2 regions of the Alkalihalobacillus sp. MEB130 genome follow, and region 1 is predicted to be linked to the other one. Evidence: riboswitches for the same ligand, from Rfam matches in the RefSeq annotation. Region 1 holds a riboswitch; the other holds the start of a gene.
The links. A riboswitch is a leader RNA that binds a small molecule or an ion and turns the genes downstream of it on or off. The one in region 1 is predicted to bind cyclic di-AMP.
Positions count from the first base shown of each region.

Region 2: linked by a shared signal. The riboswitch ahead of N0O92_RS09830 (potassium channel family protein) and the one ahead of N0O92_RS14825 (potassium channel family protein) in region 1 are both predicted to bind cyclic di-AMP.

Region 1 covers NZ_JAOANA010000014.1:58,790-62,004, reverse strand. The annotation lists gene N0O92_RS14830 (TrkH family potassium uptake protein) at 1-950, opposite strand, end outside; gene N0O92_RS14825 (potassium channel family protein) at 953-1,618, opposite strand; cyclic di-AMP (ydaO/yuaA leader) riboswitch at 1,683-1,828, opposite strand; gene N0O92_RS14820 (ion channel) at 1,911-2,939, opposite strand; gene N0O92_RS14815 (PadR family transcriptional regulator) at 3,140-3,215, shown strand, end outside.
Region 2 covers NZ_JAOANA010000008.1:54,441-57,655, forward strand. The annotation lists gene N0O92_RS09820 (TIGR02680 family protein) at 1-89, shown strand, start outside; gene N0O92_RS09825 (TIGR02679 domain-containing protein) at 101-1,387, shown strand; cyclic di-AMP (ydaO/yuaA leader) riboswitch at 1,760-1,906, shown strand; gene N0O92_RS09830 (potassium channel family protein) at 1,970-2,635, shown strand; partial or broken gene N0O92_RS09835 (TrkH family potassium uptake protein) at 2,638-3,215, shown strand, end outside.

The DNA of each region.
Region 1 (3,215 bases):
CCTCCACCCACACTACTAGGTGAAGCCCCGATAAACATGAGAGCACTTAAAAATAACTGTGTAGGAATATAAAATTCTGCTACATCCATTGTGGCAAGCCCGCCATTTCTAGTTGTAACGGATTGGAATAGGGCATAAAAGAAGGTTTCATGCCACGATTTATCAAGAAAGAAATGATTTCTTTCCAATAAAAGTATTCCAATAAAACCAACTAAAACAAGTAACCCAAATGTTGTTGTTGTTAATTTAGTATAAAGTGAAAAGCGCTTATTAAATGGTCGTTCTTTTGCCAGTAAGAACTCCTTTACTTCAATGAGAACAGGAAACCCAATTGCCCCTAATACTAATAAAATGATATTAACAAATTGAACGAAGTAATCATGAGCAAAGGGCTCTAGAGAACTCCCTGTAATATCAAACCCAGCATTTGTTGTGGCACTTACTGATGCAAAGAAACCTTGTATAAATGCTTCTTGCCAAGTCGGGAAGTATTGTAAGAAGTGAATACCGAGAATGAGTGCACCGATAGCTTCAATCGCTAAAATAATAAATAAAATCTGTTTCATGATCAAAACTAAGCCTGCCATTTCTCCGCGGTTTTGATCTGTCATAATTAATTGTCTTTCTCTTAATCCAATCTTTCGACGAAAGAGCATCCATACAAATGTTCCTAATGTCATAATTCCAATTCCGCCAAATTGCAGAACAAAAGCAAGAATAAACGTACCTGGAACACTGAAGGTTTCTGCTGTTGAGACAACAGTTAGTCCTGTTACACTTACAGCACTTACAGCCGTGAAGAGTGCCTCAATAAACCCCCATTCCGTTCCAGGATTACGTGCAACAGGTAGACTAAATAAACCCATTGCAATAATGACAGCAAAAATGTAGTACATAACAATAATCTGAACCGCAGTAAGATGACTTAGGTGCTGCCTTATTTTTCCCATCTCTATAAACCTTCTTCTTCAAATCTCTTTAAATCTCTTTTATGACCAATGACAATAAGGATATCTTTTTCATTTATCACATCTTCAGGCAACGGAGAAACATTGATATCTTCCCCTTTTTTAACCGCTAAGATCGTACAACCAAACTTGGCACGTACATCTAATTCAATGATTGAGCGATTATGAATTTTGTTTGTTGCTAGCAGTTCTACAATACTGTATTCATCAGACAACTCAATAAAATCTACAATTTTTTCTGAAGTTAAATGTTGTGCAATACGAACTCCCATATCATGCTCAGGGTGAATGATTCGATCGGCCCCTATTTTATCAAGTACCTTATGGTGATAAGCGCTTTGAGCTTTTACCCAAACATTCTCAACTTCCATTTCCTTTAATACGAGAGTAGTTAATATACTAGATTGAATATTATCGCCAATCGCAACTATGACGTATTCAAAGTTGCGAATTCCTAGAGATTGTAACGCTTTTTCATCGGTCGAGTCTGCAATAACAGCATGTGTAGAGTATTGTGCAAACTCATTTACTTTATGCTCTCTATTATCGATAGCTAAAACTTGATGTCCCATTCTATATAACTCCTTGCACACACTACCACCGAAACGTCCCAACCCAACAACAGCAAATTGTTTCTTTTTGTCTGCCATTTTTCTCCACCTCTTTTTATGCAAAATAAAATAGACCATCACAAAGAATGGTCTATTGAGACCCTTCTCTCCAAAATAACGCTGACGAGGTTAGCTGTCGGATTAGGGACTGAGAGTATCCCCTCTTACTTAGTAAGATTCACCCCAAGATGGAACATTTCCACCAAAGTTGGTTCCCCCGCTCGAAAAATGATTAAGCGACTAAAGGTTATTATTAAATTTAACTAATAGAGAATTTACTTCTTTTAGGTCGGGTTGTCAATACTTATTGTATAAATTTACAAATTGCAGTTTAGTTGGGTTTCATAATCTTGTCATATGTTTCTTTAGTACAGATGGCATAAAGCTCTGCCTCATTAGGAATAGGCTCTCCTAGCTTGGTTAGAATTTGAAAATCATTCCGATCAGAAATTAAATTAGCCCCGAGTTTTTTTAAATCTTCAAAAGCATCATTATATGTTTTCCAAATATGTTTTTTTGTGATTTTACGAATATCCACACCGCTTCTTCTACTTAGGAGTTCCATGATTAGCTTGCTTGATCCTTTATCGACAGCAGCTTTTGCCATCAGATCAGATAAGGCTTCATCAGCAATAATAAATTCATCTACATTCGCATGTTCGAAGTTTGAAATATGCTTTTCTTTAAGAATCTCAACAATGGTATAAATCTCTTGATTCATCTCTACTGCATAACTCTCAATGGCTGATACAATCAGAAGTGACTGTCCATCTGCAGCGACAGAGTTAAACTCTTTATCTCCTGTAAAAATTAAAACAGCTTTCGCCTCAAGTACATTCGCCTTTTCTAATGTTTCTATATCAGTTGCATCACCTTGTATGTAGGAAAATTTATCACGCTCTAAGGGAGATTTCGGTAGTGAATCGACCACAAGAATCTTTGCTTGGTCATCAATTTCTAAGATCTCATTCATGGTATGTTTAGCTTTATTGGACCAACCTATAATCACATAGTGACCTTTTCCCTTATAATTCAATTTCCCTTCCTCCTTTAATTTTCGTAAAAGTCCAAACCCTTCAACAATTTTGCCTATGACAATACCGATTAAACCAATTCCAAAAAAATATAAAAATAATCCAAATATCTTACCTATTGTGGTATCTGGAACGAAGTCACCATAGCCTGTTGTTGTAACAGTAGTCATAACATACCAAAATCCGATGAATGGATTTTCAAACATTTCAGGTTCCAACCAGTGAATAATAAAAGAACTGCTAATTAAAAAAATGACCGTTATCAAAAATAATGTTAGCTTTCTGATGTTAACAGCCATTTTCATTATTTCAAATATCATCAACATACAAATCCCTCCTTTTAGATAAGGTTTCCAATGTTAGCAACGTTATAAGTCCGAGCTTAAATATTTTCTTAAGTAATAGAATAGCCATATGTTGTAAGGGAATTTTCCTCATTTACGTGCGCATTAAATTTCATAGGTAAAAATAAACGCAAATAATATCAGAATAGATGGGGGTGATTGCTCTGGTAAACCTAACAGAAATGCTTAAAGGCGTGCTTGAGGGTTGTGTCCTTGAAATTATAAGTCGCAAGGAAACCTATGGCTACGAAATCACGA
Region 2 (3,215 bases), on a different contig from region 1:
TAATCAGTAAAGGTGTCTTGATAGATGAAGATGACAAGTTGAGCGGAGACCCGATTCAAGATTCGTTGTTTGATTCGGTTAGAACATAGGGGGTATGGTGATGGATAAAGGTTTTATAAGGGAAGTAGAAGAGTATTTTGGGAGGAGGGCGTTTTCTCGCCTTTTCTCTCTTTTTAAAAGCAAAATAGAGTCTTTGGGATATGTAAGCGGGTCTGTGAAAATAGCCCCTTCGGATGAGGAAAGGACCGCAATCGAATCGTGGATGGGGATAGCTTATGGTGGAAAAACAATCACCATTTCTTTATCAAAGTTTGAAAATAGATTGATTGGTTCAAAGTTCGAGGAAATTACATTATACGAGATGGTTGAGTTAATAACGAAAGAATCTATTATACCAAAAAAAGAAAGAGAACGTCGGGAAGAAGAAAAGAAAAATGCGTTCTTCAGGAAGTTAAGGGAAGGGTATCCTCATCCTTACGCGCAAGTAGTTGTTAGAAGAATACTAGAAAAGGAAAAGGGCTCCTCTAGATTTATTGCTTTATATAATGAGCAAGAATACGATTCAATTGAAGTGATACTAAGAGCAATATCAAATTTACCGCCGGATGGGGAATTTGAAAAGTTGCCTTTATTTGCGGAAAGAATCACAGGGAATCCCCATTTTTTTGATAAAAATAAGAAGCTTTATCAGGCGATTGAGATGGTGCTTTGCGAAAAAGAAGACCGAGATTACCGAAGCAATTTAAATGCGGAAGACGAAGTGAATTTGTTGGCAATGGTAGGCTTAGAAAAGGATGACTTGCACAGTTTTGTGACTTGTTATGGGCTTGTGGCTTTTAGGGAAGATGTAATGTTGCAACAGTGGTATTGGGCAAATCAAGAAGAATCTGTTCAAAATATTCCTTTGCGTGCTTTGCGTCATATTGATACAGTAAAGCCGGTAATAGGAAAGAAAGTATTTGTCTTAGAGAATAGCGGGGTGTACTCCAGCATTTTAGATAAAATAGATGGAGTGTATCCTATCGTCTGTACGCATGGGAATTTTAAACTCTCTGGAATGTTGCTATTAGACAAGTTAATTAAAAGCGGTGCGGAGATTTACTATTCTGGTGATATCGATGTGAACGGTATAGCAATTGCAAAGTATTTAAAAAATAAATACAAAGAAAGTGTTCGTATATGGAGAATGGGCTTGGACGAGTATCGAAAAAGTGCTTCAAAGGTACCTTTGACCAATGCTGGGCTAGAACGACTAAACTTAGATGAAAGTGATGAGTTTTATGAAGTTGTTAACGAGATGCAACATTTAAAGGTAGCAGGATACCAAGAGCCACTACTAAATTTGTTTGTATTTGATATTACGGAAGGAATTAATGAAAAGGTATAAAAATCAAAATATCCGAAACTTTTAAGGTGTTATCCAACTGGGGTAGCATTTTTTCTAGCATGTAAAAGATATAAGGGAGTTTTTTCCCTTTTTCATGTTTTATTATGTTTTGGAATATGTTACAAGTATTTTCCAAAAAAGTGGAGACGGTAATCGTATAAAAAATCATCAAGATAACATCTCATTATCTTTATTAAGATTAGTATTTGGGGATTTGGGACGAATCATAAAATTATATTAGGAAAGGAGATACAAATAGAAACTGAAATTGAATCTATCTATTAAAAAAAATTGATACGTTACTCAGAAAGAATATATTGACAAGAATATAAAAGAGGAGTAAATTCTCTTTTATAAATAAATACAATTTTAACCTTTTATTCGCTTAATCTTCTTTAGAGCGGGGGAACCATTTTTGGTGGTTAAAAACCACCTTTGGGGTGAATCTTACTAAGTAAGAGGGGATACTCTCAGTCCCTAATCCGACAGCTAACCTCGTCAGCGTTATTTTTGGAGAGAAGGGTCTTTTTTAGACCATTCTTTGTGATGGTCTTTTTTTATTTGGGAAAAGGAGTGGAAACAATGGCAGAAAAAAAGAAGCAATTTGCAGTTATAGGCTTAGGGCGTTTTGGGGGAAGTGTTTGCAAAGAGTTATATAGAATGGGGCATCAAGTGTTAGCCATTGATAACAATGATACTAAGGTTAACGAATTTGCATCCCATTCTACTCATGCAGTGATAGCCAATGCAACCGATGAAAAATCATTACAATCTCTTGGCATTCGAAATTTTGAGTATGTGATTGTAGCCATTGGTGATGACATTCAATCGAGTATATTGACTACCCTCGTATTAAAAGAAATGGAAGTTGAAAATGTCTGGGTGAAAGCACAAAACGTTTACCACCACAAGGTTCTTGATAAAATTGGAGCAGACCGAATTATTCATCCTGAACAAGATATGGGCATTCGTATCGCACAACATATAGTTTCTGAAAAAATTGTCGATTATATCGAATTATCAGATGAATATAGTATTGTGGAGCTGCTTGGAACAAGAAAAATACATAATTCAACACTTATCGATTTAGATGTTCGTGCTAAGTTTGGATGTACAATTTTGGCAATTAAACGTGGTGAGGATATTAATGTATCTCCAATGCCTGATGATACGATTTATGAAAAAGATATACTTATTGTCATTGGACACAAAGCCGACTTAAAACGTTTTGAAGAAGAAGGGATGTAACGATGTTAGATAGAAGAGGTTTTTTACATCGAAACATTCAAATGTCACCTCCGCAGATATTGGCATTAAGTTTTTTTATAGCAATTGTAATTGGTACTTTATTATTAAAGTTGCCTATTGCAACAGCAGAACCTATTAGATGGTTAGATGCTTTATTTACTGCTACTTCAGCAACAACAGTAACTGGTCTTGTTGTACTAGATACGGGGCTGGATTTTACGGTTTTCGGACAAGTAGTTATAATGATTCTTATCCAAATTGGTGGATTAGGGTTGATGACTTTTGCTGTATTAATTGTTGTTGTCTTAGGAAAAAAATTGGCTTAAAAGAGCGAATGTTGGTACAAGAAGCATTTAATCAGACATCTATAGGTGGTGTCATTCGCCTTGTTAAAATATTATTTATTTTTGCTATCTCAATGGAATTTATAGCAGTAATCTTGTTATCTATGCGCTGGGTCCCAGAGTATGGTTGGGCATTTGGAATATATACAAGTGTTTTCCATACGATTTCTGCATTCAATAATGCTGGATTTTCGTTGTGGTCTGATAGTTTGATGGGGTATGTTGGAGACCCTGTT